DNA from 2 places in the Nonomuraea sp. NPDC050663 genome. Region 2 is predicted to be linked to the other one. Evidence: riboswitches for the same ligand, from Rfam matches in the RefSeq annotation. Region 2 holds a riboswitch; the other holds the start of a gene.

Evidence for each region. A riboswitch is a leader RNA that binds a small molecule or an ion and turns the genes downstream of it on or off. The one in region 2 is predicted to bind cobalamin.
Region 1: another riboswitch for cobalamin. It lies ahead of ACIBH1_RS42955 (CbtB-domain containing protein); the one in region 2 lies ahead of ACIBH1_RS21365 (ribonucleoside-diphosphate reductase subunit alpha).

The regions. Positions count from the first base shown of each region.
Region 1 is NZ_JBITGL010000022.1:112,189-119,464, reverse strand. Features, by position in the region: gene ACIBH1_RS42980 (cobyrinate a,c-diamide synthase) at 1-387, opposite strand, end outside; gene cobO (cob(I)yrinic acid a,c-diamide adenosyltransferase) at 396-998, opposite strand; gene ACIBH1_RS42970 (putative cobaltochelatase) at 1,000-3,096, opposite strand; gene ACIBH1_RS42965 (histidine phosphatase family protein) at 3,093-3,680, opposite strand; gene ACIBH1_RS42960 (CbtA family protein) at 3,686-4,423, opposite strand; gene ACIBH1_RS42955 (CbtB-domain containing protein) at 4,432-4,620, opposite strand; cobalamin riboswitch at 4,654-4,783, opposite strand; gene ACIBH1_RS42950 (hypothetical protein) at 5,199-5,333, shown strand; gene ACIBH1_RS42945 (hypothetical protein) at 5,427-5,990, shown strand; gene ACIBH1_RS42940 (hypothetical protein) at 6,054-6,236, shown strand; gene ACIBH1_RS42935 (Scr1 family TA system antitoxin-like transcriptional regulator) at 6,409-6,711, shown strand.
Region 2 is NZ_JBITGL010000006.1:229,450-236,725, forward strand. Features, by position in the region: gene ACIBH1_RS21350 (hypothetical protein) at 1-231, shown strand, start outside; gene ACIBH1_RS21355 (mechanosensitive ion channel family protein) at 166-1,260, opposite strand; gene ACIBH1_RS21360 (ribonucleotide-diphosphate reductase subunit beta) at 1,273-2,268, opposite strand; gene ACIBH1_RS21365 (ribonucleoside-diphosphate reductase subunit alpha) at 2,268-4,421, opposite strand; cobalamin riboswitch at 4,500-4,709, opposite strand; gene ACIBH1_RS21370 (tripartite tricarboxylate transporter substrate-binding protein) at 4,733-5,677, opposite strand; gene ACIBH1_RS21375 (hemerythrin domain-containing protein) at 5,809-6,504, shown strand; gene ACIBH1_RS21380 (ArsR/SmtB family transcription factor) at 6,505-7,047, opposite strand; gene ACIBH1_RS21385 (alpha/beta hydrolase) at 7,130-7,276, shown strand, end outside.

The DNA.
Region 1 (7,276 bases), on a different contig from region 2:
GTGCACGACAGCCGCCACCGACCGGCTCTGCCGCGCGGCGTCGACGACGAGCACGATCGGCGCGTCGAGCAGCCGGGCGACGTGGGCGGTGGAGGCGAAGTCGCTCTCGCCCCTGCCGTCGAACAGGCCCATCACGCCCTCGACCACCGCGAGATCACATCCGCGCGCGCCGTGCAGGAACAGCGGCGCGACCCGCTCCTCGCCCACCAGCCACGGGTCCAGGTTGCGGCCCGGCAGGCCGCTGGCCAGCGCGTGGTAGCCGGGGTCGATGTAGTCGGGGCCCACCTTGTGGGGCGACACCCTCAGCCCGCGTTGCCGCAGGGCCGCCATCAGCCCCGTCGCCACCGTCGTCTTGCCGCTGCCGGAGGCGGGAGCGGCGATGACCAGGCGCGGAACTACCACTCGATGCCCTTCTGGCCCTTTTGCCCGGCGTCCATGGGGTGGCGCACCTTGCCCATCTCGGTCACCAGGTCGGCGGCCTCGACGAGCAGCGCCGGCGCGTCCCTGCCGGTGATCACCACGTGCTGGCTGCCGGGCCTGCCCGTGAGCGCCTTCAGGACGTCGTCGAGATCCAGCCAGCCCCACTTCAGCGGGTAGGTGAACTCGTCCAGCACGTAGAAGCGGTAGGTCTCGGCGGCCAGGTCGCGCTTGATCTGCTCCCAGCCCTCGCGGGCGTCACGCGCGTGGTCCTCCTCGCTGCCGGGGCGCTGGATCCATGACCAGCCCTCGCCCATCTTGTGCCAGGTCACCGGCCCGCCCTCGCCGCTCTCGCCCAGCACCTTCAGCGCCCGTTCCTCGCCGATGCGCCACTTGGCCGACTTGACGAACTGGAACACGCCGATCGGCCAGCCCTGGTTCCAGGCGCGCAGGGCCATCCCGAAGGCGGCCGTCGACTTGCCCTTGCCCGGGCCGGTGTGCACCATCAACAACGGTCTCGTACGGCGCTGCCTGGTGGTCAGCCCGTCGTCGGGGACCTGCTCCGGCTTGCCCTGCGGCATCTCAGCCCGCCTTCCGATAGTCGCGTACGGCAGAGCCCAGGTCCTCGAGCGGCATCAGCGGAGCCCCCAGCCTCGCGGCCAGCCGTACGGCCAGGCCGAGCCGTACCGGGCCGCTCTCGCAGTCGACCACCACGCAGGCGGTGCCGCGCAGCAACCCGGCGGCCCGGTCGACGTCACCGCCCGCCGTGACCCGGCCGTCGGTCACCAGCACCACCAGCGGACGCCTGGCCGGGTCGCGCAGCCGCTCCACGCGCAGCACCTCGGCGGCGGTGACCAGTCCGGCTGCCAGCGGGGTGCGCCCACCGGTCGGCAACGAACGCAGCCGTGCCGCTCCCGCCTCGACCGAGGAGGTCGGCGGCAGCGCCACGGTCGCGGCGTGGCCGCGGAAGGTGACCAGGCCGACCTTGTCCCGGCGCTGGTAGGCGTCGAGCAGCAGGCTCAGCACGGCTGTCTTGACCGCCGTCATGCGTTTGCGGGCCGCCATCGAGCCGCTCGCGTCGACGACGAAGAGCACGAGGTTGCCCTCCCGCCCTTCGCGGACGGTCTCGCGCAGGTCCTCCTGCCGCAGCCGCAGCCCGTCTCCGGTCCTGCCGCGCTGCCGCTGGTGGGGGGCGGCGGCCAGCAGTGTGGCGACCAGGTGCAGGTCACGAACCCGGCCGTCCGGGTGGCGGGAGCCGGTGGCCCGGCCGCGCGGCGTCCGCGAGCGGGAACGCCGCCCCGCCGCACCCTCGCCTACACCGGGCACCTCGAGCAGCGGCACCCGGTACGGCGCCGCCACCGCGGCCACCTGCGCGGTGCCGGACTCAGGCCCGGGTTCGGCTGTTCCGGAGGCCGGGTCTGTGGCCTTTTGGGTGCCATCGGCTTGTGTGCCATCGGCGCCGTCCGGGCCGGGCCGGTGCTCGCCCGAGGCCCTCTCCTGGTCCTGTGACCCGTCCCGGTTCTGCGGCCCGTTCCGGTCCTGGTCGGGCGGTGTGTCGTGGTCAGGCCCGTCGGGTCCCGGCGGGCCGTCTGTGCCGCTGTCCGGGCCGCTGTCTGTGCCTCCGTCTGTGCCGCCGTCCGGGCCTCCGTCCGGCGGGTCGTCGTCTCCCGAGGTCTCCGCCAGCAGCCGGTCCAGCAGCTCCTCATCCAGCCCCGGCGCGTCGAAGGGGTCGCGCCGCCGGCGGTGCGGCAGGGCCAGGCGGGCGGTCGCCCGCACGTCCTCGGTCGTCACCCGATCGCGCCCGTGCCAGGCCGCGTGCGCGATGGCGGCATGGGCGGTCACCAGGTCCGCCCGCAGCCCATCGACCTCGAACGCCGCGCAGACCGTCGAGATCTGGCGCAGCCGCGCATCGGGCAACCGCACGTCCGCCAGCCTCGCCCGAGCCAGGGCGATGCGCTCGGCCAGCTTCGACTCGGCGCCGGTCCAGCGGGCGGCGAAGGCGTCGGGATCGGCGTCGAAGGCCAGCCTGCGGCGGATCACCTCCGCCCGTTCCCCGGGGTCGCGCGAGGCCCGCACCTCGACGGTCAGGCCGAAACGGTCCAGAAGCTGTGGCCGCAGCTCCCCCTCCTCCGGATTCATGGTGCCGACCAGCAGGAAACGGGCCGCGTGCCGTACCGAGACCGACTCCCGCTCGACGTAGCAGGTGCCCAGGGCAGCCGCGTCGAGCAGCAGGTCGACGAGATGGTCGTGGAGCAGGTTGACCTCGTCGACGTAGAGCACGCCCCGGTGCGCGGCGGCCAGCAGGCCAGGCTCGAAGGCTTTCACCCCCTCGGTGAGCGCACGCTCGACGTCCAGGGAACCGGCCAGCCGGTCCTCCGAGGCGCCCACCGGCAGCTCGACCAGCGCCGCCGGCCGTACAGACCGCTGCTCGCCCGGCTCGTGCGGGCCGTCGGGGCACCCGGGATCCGGCGCCGCCGGGTCGCAGGCGAAGCGGCAGCCCGCCACGACCCGCACAGCAGGCAGCTGGCCGGCCAGGGCGCGGACGATCGTGGACTTGGCGGTGCCCTTCTCGCCGCGCACCAGCACCCCTCCCACGCGCGGCGACACTGCGTTGAGCAGCAGCGCGAGCTTGAGGTCGTCGAGTCCGACGACGGCGCTGAACGGGTAGGTGATCGTCAAGACGTGGCCTTCCGGTTGACATGGGCGACGCGCCATCCGCCACGACCGGGCGCGAGCCGCGTGGTGGACAGCGGCGCGAGATCGAACAGGGCGGCCCGCGCCGGGCCGAGCCCGAGCGCGTGACCGAGGGCGGCTCTGATCGCACCGGCGTCGCAGACCGCCACGATCTCGGGCTCGTCGCGCACGGACTCCATCCACCCCGCGACGCGCGTGGCGAGCGCCGCCAGGCTTTCACCACCGTGGGGCGCGGCCTCCGGATCGGCGAGCCACGCGGCCAGCGCCTCAGGCTCGTCTTCGGCGACCTGCGTGTACGGCAGGCCGCGCCAGCGCCCATGGTCGGCCTCGGCCAGAGCCGCGACCGGGCGAGCCTCCCACCCCAGCGCCATCGCGGTCTGCGCGGCGGCCGGGGCGGGCGACACCCAGGCGAACCCCGCCTCCCTGATACGCGTCGACAAGGACGACGCCTTCCCGATACGCGCCGACAGGGACGCGGCCGTGGCCAGCGAGGCCCGGTCCGCGTCCTCGTCGGCGGGAAAGCACGCAGCGCGCATGCCAGGAGTCGCGGCATGCCGGACGAGCAACATGCCGCTCAGGCGGCGACCAGGGCGTCAGCACGCCGGGATGCCCGCTCGGAGACCCACCCGAACAGCACGCCGAACGCCGCCCAGAACACCAGCTGCGTGCCCAGCGAGGCCACCCGGAACTCCCACAACAACGTGGCGGGGAAGCCGTCGGGTACCTCGTTGATCGTCGGCAGCAGCACCCACGCGGCGATCACCGGCACCAGGAAGGCGGCCACCGCGCCGATCCAGCGCTGCCAGGATCCGGCGGCGATCCTGCGCGAGACGGCGACCGCGACGGCGGTCGCGGCCAGGCCGACCAGAAGCATCACCACATACAGGACCGTGCGGCTGTTGATCGTCTCCGGGTCACCGACGGCAGGTGGGTTGGCCGGATATTTCAGGAAGGGAACAAGAATGACGGCCACGAACGCCGTCCCGGCGACGGCCAGCGCCAGCCCGCCCTCGTTCCTCGGCCCGACACGACCGCGCAATCCCGCGATCACCAGGGCGCACACTCCACCCACTGCCAGGCCGTACAGTCCGGTGGCCAGGAACAACCCGGCCTTCTGCACCGGACGGCTGATCTCCACGTCATGGCTGTGCCCGGCAGGCTCGGGTTCCGCAGGCGCCGCCGCGGCGGCCGCCTCCTCCAGCGCGATCGCACTGTCGATCCGCGGCTCACCGACGAAGAAGGCGAATCCGCCCGCGACGAGTCCGGCCAGGAGGCCAAGCAGCAGCCCCCTGACCACAAGGGTCCGAATCACGCCCGCTCCTAGTGGCACGGCACGCCGAGCAGATGACGCCCGTCGTGCATGAGTTCGTGGAGGAGGGCACCGGTCTGCGAGACCGCCCCGTTGTCCATCAGGACCAGGTAGGCGATCAGCAGCAGTACGGGTACGGCCAGCAGCCAGACACGCAGGCGTGGCAAGGGAATAGTGGTGGGAGCGGACAGTCCGCTCATCGTGCCTCCTCAGGGATATCGCGTCCCGTGCAATGAGGTCACGGCCGTTCAGGCGACCTGGCTCCCAGGATCTGAGTCCTGGATACAGTGGCGCGTCCGCACCGGCATCTCACCGGATTTCCCCTGAACTGCTGTGAAATCTACCGGAATGTATCCTTCCAACCCTTTAGCGTCAACTACCGCCTCATAGAAGAGAGCGCCGATCCTCGGGAGTGTGCTCCTCGTGGGCGCGCCCGAGCCGTCGCGGAGGGACACGGCGCCGGGCCGCTTGCTCACTCCATCCGCTCGCACCAGCCCCCGCCAGACCCCGATCCGGGCCGAACGGTCGACGCGAGCGGCGCATCAGGCACGGTGGTGCACCTCCCCCCGATCCAGGGACTTACCCCCATGCTGGGCTAGATCGGCATATCGACGGATCCATGGCCGGGCCGCCAGGGTGGATCGCGGCATATCGGCAACCAGGCGTACTCGGTCGGTCCGGCGTGATTGTCGGCGTGTTGCGTTCTCGGAACCGTGAGCCGACGAAGCGGCTCACATCGGCGGAATGTCGTGATCACCTCCGCCCCTGGGAGAGCAGGATGAACCAGGTGGATCCCTACGCCGACGATTTCATACCCCATCAGGGAGCGGTCACCTGGGTGAGCGGGATGGACATGGACGAGCTCTGCTCGGCCTTAGTGGCCAACCCCGAGTGGGTCCTTTCCGCCCGCTGAAGTGACGTCGAACATCCGGAATCGAACGCCGGTGCCCTGGTCGGCCACCATGACGGCTGGCTCGTCGTGGTCGAGCCGGTTTGCAGCAGGGCGATGATTCGGCTGGTCCAACTCTCCGCCACCGGCCAAGCACTCGCGCTGTACTGGACGATCAACGCGCAGACCATGATGGGCTACGCCGCAGGCAGATCACTGATCGCCTTGTTCGACCCCATGGCCCCGGCGACGATGACGCCGGAGACGGAATACGCGTGGCTGGATCAGCTGCCGGTCGCGCGCGGGGATCGGCGGCTGATGACGTGGCAGTCGTCAGCCTTCGCCGCTGCTGAGAGCAGATCCGGCATCCGGCTCGACCGGCACTGGTGGGGGCAGGAGCATCTCAGCCTCACGCTCGGCTCCATCGCACCTCGCCAGCTGAGGCGACTGCCCCGCGTTCACTCCTCCGGCCGATCATCAACGCATCCTCGACGCCGATCCGCGGCTGCCGGCATCGTCGGCGATCCGGACCCGGGTCGGCTTCATGACCTCATCCGGCTCGTCTTGGAACCGGAGATCGGCGGGCCGCTGCTGCCCGCAGACGTGTTGTCCGAGGAGCCACTGTCTCGGGCATGGGAGCTGATCAGCTCATCCTTGCAGCGAACCGGGCTCTGCCCATGATGGGCGGCAGGCACCGGAACCCGCAAGATGAGCCGCCTCGAATCGTCCAAGACCATGCCGGGCGTGGGCGACATCGAGGCGCTGGCCGCGCTCTTCGAGCTCGACGCAGACAAGCTCGACGAACTTATCGGTCTGCTCCACGACGCCGACCAGCGCGGGTGGTGGGAAGATGACGAAGACGCCCTGCCTCAGGAGTACATAACGCTGCTGGGGCTGGAGGCGGAAGCCATCGAGCATCGAGGCTGAGAACCCCAGCTCATGCCGGGGCTTCTGCAACCCGAGGACTTGCGCCCGTGAGGTCATCGTGGCCGCCCGTGGTGTCGCCCGCATCACCCAGAGCGGCATCCGCTCACAGGTCGAAGCCCGGATGGACCGCCAGTAGCGCCTGCTTGAGCAGTCTCTGCTCCAGCATGTGAGCGTGCGAGTCCTCCCCTTGGACGGCAGGCATCCGATCAACACGGGCGTCTTCGTCCATGTGAAGTTCCAGGATCTCGACGATGCTGTGTACTTGGAGTCGCTCTACGGAGCCCGCATCGTCGAGGATCTCGAGCTGGTCGCCGACTACGAATTCGCCTTCGAGCACCTCAGAGCCACCGCTCTGTCGGAGGACGACTCTCGCAAGCTGATCCAGCAGAAGATCGCAAGCGGCGCTCACAGCGCATGGCCTTCTCTTGACAGGAAACGCGCATGGTGGTCGATTGGTGGCACGCCCTCACCGTAGGAGGAGTGCCGCTCCTGGCACTCATCATCCTCCTAGGGTTCGCATTGAAAACTATGCGAGGACGCATGGTCAGGAAGATAGTCCTCAAACCAGGCGAACTCACAATAGAATTCGTTGAGTTTGAGGACATAACGCAGACGGCACCTCCCGACGCAATACGGGAGAGTACGCCTCAGCTTGAGAAATAGCTAGCTGACGCTCGTATCGGGCTGGAAATAGCACTCCAGAGGGTGGAGGCTCTGCCTATTGGGCCGAGCCCTCGCCCTTCGCCCCAGGCCTCTGAGTGATGGCACGATGAATACCAGAGATCCCGCCCACGCGAACGCAGCGGGCCACAGCCTCTGCTGCGGCCCAAGCGCCCTGGGATTGGGCACGCAACACTGCATTCACACCACTTCTGATCGCCGCCACCGGCATCGACTGACTGCTGATGCGACAGGCATTCTCCCGAACTAGACAGCCATAAAGGGCCTGCTGCTCAGAGCCCCCATTCCGTCACCGAACCCCTTACTCTGGAGATCTCCCCGCACGCGCCGCCGAACAACTGGAGAGCGGCCACACGGCG
Region 2 (7,276 bases):
GTCTTCTCCACCTGGCGGCCCACCAAGGTCGACCCCGACGAGATGCGCACCTTCTACCCGTTCGTGTACACCTTGGATCTGCTCGTGCCGGTGAGCGTCTTCGAGGCGCGCGGCGCGTGGGAGCCGGTGGGGTGGACGGTGTGGGTGGCGTGGACGCTGATCGTCTCAGGCTGGGTCCTGGCCACCGCCCTCATCGCGGGCGCCACCCGCATTCTGCGCCCGGGGGCCTAGCTCGATACGGAAGCTGGGCAGCGTGTGCGGGTAACGGGTGCGGATGAACTCCACCAGGTGCTCGCGCGCGTCGCACTTCAGGTCCCACACCGAGGCCGAGTCGGCCGCGCTCATCAGCGCCCGCAGCTCGACGAGGCCGTTGGGCAGGATGTCGGTGATCTGCAGGGTCCAGTCCTTCTGGTCCCAGAGCGGGTGCTCCTTGACGAAGGCGTGCAGCTCCTCCCGCAGCTCGGGAACGGGCACCGACCAGTCGACGCGCAGGTAGACGTGGCCGATGACGCGGCTGCCGTGCCTGGTCCAGTTCTCGAACGGGTTCTGGGTGAAGTACGACACCGGGAAGACCAGCCGCCGCTCGTCCCACGAGCGGACCACGACGTAGGTGAGGGTGAGCTCCTCGATGCGCCCCCACTCGTTGTTGACCACGACCACGTCGTCGAGGCGCAGCGCGTCGCTGAAGGCCAGCTGCAGCCCGGCCAGCATGTTGCCGATCGTGGACTGGGCGGCGATGCCGACGATGGCGCCCGCGATGCCGGCTGAGGCGAGCAGGCCGGTGCCGAGCGCGCGCACCTGGGGGAAGCTGAACAGGATCGCGCCCAGGGCGATGACCACGATGACGGCGGCGGCCACCCGCCGCACGAGGGTGATCTGGGTCCTGATGCGGCGGGCGCGGCGGTCCCTCTCGCCGTCGATGCGTTCCAACTGGTTGAGCACCACGTCGGTGACGGCGTAGGTGGCCTGGATGACCAGCCAGGTGGCGGCGACGATGGTGAGCAGGCCCAGCACGTGGTCGACCTGGGCGGCGACCTCCTGCTCCTGCGTGTCGGTGCCGAACATGTTGGGCAGGAAGCCGATGTTGAAGGCCACCAGGACGGCGACCGCGAAGCCCGGCCAGACACAACGGCGCAGGAACGGCTCGGCCGCCGACCACTTGGTGGTGGCTCGGATGAGGAGTCTCCGGATCAGCTCGACCACGATGACGGCTCCGAGAACGCCGCCCGCCAGGTTGAGCAAATTCTGGGACAAACTCATGGTCCAATCACATCAGAAAGCCTCGTCAAAGGTCACATTGCCCTCCACGGCCACCTGGTAGGCGGAGACACGCCGTTCGAAGAAGTTCGCGAGTTCCTGGACGTCCTGCAGCTCCATGAACGCGAACGGGTTGGCCGTGCCGTACCTGCGGCCGAAGCCGAGGCGGACCAGGCGCTGGTCGGCGACGTATTCCAGGTATTGGCGCATCTGCTCGGCGCTCATGCCGGGCATGCCGTCGCCGCACAGGTCGCGGGCGAAGGCGAGCTCGGCGGCGACCGCCTCCTCCAGCATCTCCACGACCTGCTTGTCCAGGTCGGCGTCGAACAGGCCGGGCTCCTCCGCGCGCACGGTGTCGACGACGCTGAAGGCGAACTCCATGTGCATGGACTCGTCGCGGAAGACCCAGTTCGTCCCGGTGGCCAGGCCCTGGAGCAGGCCGCGGGAGCGGAACCAGTAGACGTAGGCGAACGCGCCGTAGAAGAACAGTCCCTCGATGCAGGCGGCGAAGCAGATCAGGTTGAGCAGGAAGGCCCGGCGGTCCTCGCGGGAACGCAGCTCGCGCAGGTCGCCCAGGGAGTCGATCCACTTGAAGCAGAAGTCCGCCTTGTCGCGGATCGAGGGGATGTTCTCGACGGCGGCGAAGGCCTTGATCCGCTCGTCCAGGTCGGGCAGGTAGGTGTCGAGCAGCGTCAGGTAGAACTGCACGTGCACGGCCTCTTCGAACAGTTGCCTGCTGAGGTAGAGGCGCGCCTCGGGGGCGTTGACGTGCTGGTAGAGGTTGAGCACCAGGTTGTTGGCGACGATCGAGTCGCCGGTGGCGAAGAAGGCCACCAGCCGGTTGATCAGGTGGCGCTCCTGGGCGGTCATCCTGGGCAGGTCGGCCAGGTCGGTGTGGAGGTCGATCTCCTCGACCGTCCAGGTGTTGCGGATGGCGGCCCGGTAACGCTCGTAGAAGTCCGGGTAGCGCATCGGGCGCAGGGTCAGGTCCATTCCGGGGTCGAGCAACATCACTGGCACGCCTCGCAGTACTCGGGGTTCTCAAGGGAGCAGGCCACGGCCTCCTGGGCGGTGACCGTCGTCTGGGCGATGCGCGTCGCGGGGCGCGAGCGCAGGTAGTAGGTGGTCTTCAGGCCGCTCTTCCAGGCGTAGGCGTACATCGACGAGAGCTTGCCGATGGTGGGGCTGGCCATGAAGAGGTTGAGCGACTGCGACTGGTCGATGTACGGCATGCGCGCGGCCGCCAGGTCGATCAGCGCCTTCTGGGGCAGCTCCCAGGCGGTGCGGTAGAGCTGCCGCAGGTCGGCGGGGATGCCGGGGATGTCCTGCACGGACCCGTCGGCGCGCTTGATCGCGTCGCGCATCTCCTGGGTCCACAGCCCGCGCTCCTGCAGGTCGCGCACGAGGTAGCGGTTGACCTGGAGGAACTCCCCCGACAGGGTCTCGCGCTTGAAGACGTTGGAGACCTGCGGCTCGATGCACTCGTAGCATCCGGCGATGGAGGCGATCGTCGCGGTGGGCGCGATCGCGATCATCAGCGAGTTGCGCAGACCCGTCTTGGCGATCTTGGAGCGCAGCGCGGCCCACGCGACGCTCGTCGCCGCGCCGTAGTGGTCGGGATGCAGCACGCCCCGGAAGGCCCGCGTGTCGCCGTACGAGGGGTGCCGCCCGCGCTCGACCGCGAGGTCGGCGGAGGTGTCGTAGGCGGCCAGCGCGATCTCCTCGGCGATCCGCGTGGACAGCTCCCTGGCCTGCGGGGAGTCGAAGGGCAGGCGCAGGGCGAAGAAGACGTCGGCCAGGCCCATCACGCCCAGCCCGATCGGCCGCCACTTCCGGTTGGCGCGCTCGGCCTCGGGCGTCGGGTAGAAGCCCAGGTCGATGGTCTTGTCGAGGAACCGTACGGCGGTGCGGACGGTCGCGCGCAGCCGCACGAAGTCGACGTCGCCGCCGGCCACGTGGGCGGCCAGGTTGATCGAGCCGAGGTTGCAGACGGCGGTCTCGGCGTCGCTGGTGACCTCGAGGATCTCGGTGCACAGGTTCGACAGGTGGATGACGTTCTCGGGCCGCGCGGTCTGGTTGGAGGTGCGGTTGGCGGCGTCCTTGAAGGTCATCCAGCCGTTGCCGGTCTGGGCCAGGGTGCGCATCATGCGGCCGTAGAGGGTGCGGGCCGGGATGGTCCTGGTGGCCAGGCCCTCGGCCTCGGCCCGGCGGTAGGCCTCGTCGAAGGCGTCGCCGTACAGGTCGGTCAGGTGCGGGACGGCCTTGGGGTCGAACAGCGACCAGTCGGCGTCGGCCTCGACCCTGCGCATGAACTCGTCGGGGATCCAGTTGGCCAGGTTGAGGTTGTGCGTGCGGCGGGCCTCCTCGCCGGTGTTGTCGCGCAGCTCCAGGAACTCCTCGATGTCGGCGTGCCAGGACTCGAGGTAGACGCAGGCGGCTCCCTTGCGGCGCCCGCCCTGGTTGACGGCGGCGACGCTGGAGTCGAGGGTGCGCAGCCAGGGCACGATGCCGTTGGAGTGGCCGTTGGTGCCGCGGATGAGCGAGCCGCGCGAGCGCACCCGGGTCCAGGCGATGCCGATGCCCCCGGCGTACTTCGACAGCCGCGCGACCTGGGCGTAGCGGTCGTAGATGCCCTCGAGCTCGTCGCGCGGCGAGTCGAGCAGGAAGCACGACGACAGCTGCGGACGCCTGGCGCCGGAGTTGAACAGCGTGGGCGACGACGGCAGGTAGGCCAGGCCGGACATGAGCCGGTAGAGCTCGGCGGCCTCCTCGACGCTGTCGGACAGGCCGCAGGCCACCCGCAGGAAGAAGTGCTGCGGGCGCTCCAGCACCGCGCGGGTGGCGGGGTGGCGCAGCAGGTAACGGTCGTAGACGGTGCGCAGGCCGAAGTACTCGAAGCGCCCGTCGGCGTCGTCGTCGACGAGGGCGTCCAGCGCGCCGGCGTGCGCCGCGACGAAGGCGGCCAGGGAGTCCTGGACGAGTCCTTCCGCGTGGGTGGCGGCGATCGACTCGGAGAACGACCGCACCCCGTGCGTGGCCGCCTCGTCGGCGATCTCCTCGGCCAGCAGGCGGGCGGCGATCCTGGAGTTGGCCGGGTCGGCGATCACCCGTGCCGCGGCTTCCTCGATGGCCAGCCGGCGGTCGGCGGAAACGATCTGTGTCACGCTCTCTCCTCGCGAGCTCTTCCCCGTATGAGGGCAGGCAGGCGAGCACGGAGCTCCCTGGAGCCGCCCTCGAGGCCCATGGATGGACACGTCGCTGGCAGGTCTTCGGACTCGTGGGCTCGTCAATGCTTCCTACTGGCCGTCGCTTCCCAGGCGCGTGATGCGCCCAGTGCTCGATGACGGCGGTCGTTCCCACTCACCGCTGCGGGGCAGTCCCCGATTCGCACGGGGTTCCCTTTTGCTCCGCCACCCTGGTGTGGGCGGCGAACCAGCAACGGGCAGGATCCTACATCTAGTGGCGCAGACCGCAACTACCCCCGGTATGTTGTGGCGGGCGTGTCGAGCAGTCCGAGATCGATGAGCACGTCCCTGGTACGGTCGACCTCCGAGGTCAGCCAGACGCGGAAGTCCTCGCCGCTGAGCGGCATCGGCGTCCAGCCCCGGCTGCGGCAGGCGTCGAGCCACTGGTCGGAGTAGGCGGCCTCGTCGCAGGCGGCCATCGCGGCCTGCCGGGCGGGGTCGGCCATGTCCTTCGGGCCGAAGGCGGCGCACCACTCGGCGAAGTCGACCCGGACGCCGCACTCCTTCAGTGTCGGCGCGTCGACCTCCGGGACCCGCTCGTCGGTCGAGACGGCGAGCACCCGGACGCGGCGCTGGGCGATGTGCGGCCGCCAGGCGTCGAGGGTTCCCGCGGCGGCGGCCGCGGCGCCGTTGAGCAGGGCCGGCACGGAGTCGGCGCTGGCGGCGTAGCCGGAGTAGTCGACCAGGCGCGAGTCGGCGCCCACACCGCGGGCGATCAGCCCGAACAGCACGTGGTCGGTCTCCCCCGTGGGGCCTCCGGCCAGGAAGGTGCGGGCGGGGTCGGCGACCAGTTGCGCGGCGAAGGCGTCGAAGTGGGTGTAGCGCGAACCCCCGGGGACCACGACGACGACGGGCTCGCCGGCCAGGCGGGCCAGCGGGGTGGCCACCTCCAGGATCGGGCGGCCGTGGTTGAGCTCGGCGGCGGCCAGGGCGGGCAGGCCGGTGACGGTGATCGTGGTGATCGGCCCGGTGGTGTCGCGTCCGGCGAGGGGGAAGCCCCGCTGCTCCAGCGCCCTGCCGTACGCCTGGGCCATCGGCGTCCACGGCGCGGCGGCGGCCACGACCGAGACGGGACCCAGCCGCGACGCCGTTCCCGGCCCGGAACCGCAGGCGGCCAGGGCGGCGGTGCTGGCGGCCACCCCCAGCCCGAGCGCGAAGAACTGCCGACGCCGCATGGACGCCCTCCCCCGACGATCTATCTGTTACCAGAGGTTATGCACAGATCACGGCGAGTTACACATCGGTCCGAGATGGCGACAAATCAGGATTGGAGTCACTTCCAAGTGGGGTGCCGCACCCTGACGGCATGACTCAACTGATGCTCCCCGGCCAGGCCGCCGCGCCCGCGGGGCCGGTCGACCTGAGCGCCATGTACCTGGTGCACCACGCCTTCCGCCGCGACCTGACCGCCTTCTGCGAGGCCGTCGCCCGCGTCCCGATCGCCGAGCGCGCCACCTGGCGGGCCCTGGCCCGGCGGTGGGACCGCTTCCACCTGATCCTGCACAAGCACCACACCGGCGAGGACAGCGCCCTGTGGCCGTTACTGCGCGAGCGGGCCGCGGGCGACGTGCTCGCGCTGGCCACCCTCGACGGCATGGAGAGCGAGCACGCCGAGATCGACCCGCTGCTGGTGGGCTGCGACGCCGGGTTCGGCCGGCTGGGCGAGCACGCCGACGAGGAGGCGCGCGACGCGCTCCTCGGACGCCTGCGCACGCTGGCCCAGCGCCTGCACCGGCACCTGGAGCACGAGGAGAGCGAGGCGATGGCCCTGGTGCAGCGCCTGCTGTCGCAGGCCGACTGGGAGCGGCTCGACAAGGAGTTCCAGTCCGCGTACGGCATGCGCGAGCTGCCGTTCATGGCCTCGTGGGCGCTGTACGGCCTGCGCGGCGAGCAACTGCGCGAGGTGCTCGCCAAGATCGACAGCAAGCCGCTGGAGCTGCTGTGGTCGTGGTGGTGGCGACGCTCGTTCGAGCGCGGCGAGAAGGAGGCCTTCGGGCGATGATCAGTCGTCGGCCGGGACGGTGAAGAAACGCAGCTGGACCGGCCTGGACCCCTCCGTGCGGCGCTCCTGGTAGGCACGCAGCAGCCGCATGTAGTCGTCGAAGAACTCGCGCACCTCGGCCTTGGTCAGCCAGGCGAGCCCGCGCGAGGCCAGCACCCAGTCGGGGTCGGCGGCGTAGGCGGCCGGCAGGCTGTCGAGCAGCTGCCGGTCCTCCTCCAGCGCCACGCGGTGGAAGGCCATGAGCGCGTCGCGGCCTTCCGGGGGGAGCTGGTCGGGCGTGGGCAGGCGGATGTCGCCGGGACCGCTCCTGCGCCACCAGCGCTCACGCCCCGCCGAACGTTCGGGGATCTCCTCGATGAAGCCGTACTTCTCCAGCTGGCGCAGGTGGTAGCTCGTCGTGCCGGTCTTGGCGCCGAGCAGGTCGCCGAGCGTCGTCGAGGTGGCGGGGCCGTGCACCTCGAGGTGGCGCAGCATCTGCTGGCGCATCGGATGGGCCAGGGCCTTGAGCCTGGCCGGGTCGTCGAGCATCCACGGCTCCTCCATGGGGATGACCTTACTCCTTCCGCCGAACGAATTCTGCAGACACTTGTTTGCAGAGAAGTCTCGGCAGAGTACCGTCGGCAATATGGTGAAATCTCTCCTCTTAGCGCTCGTCCTGAGCACGACGCCGCCTGCCGTACCGGCGGACCTGACCACGACGGAGGTCAGCTTCCCCGGCCACGGGATCACGCTGCACGGCACCGTCGTCTCCCCCGCCGAGGCCCCGCCCGGC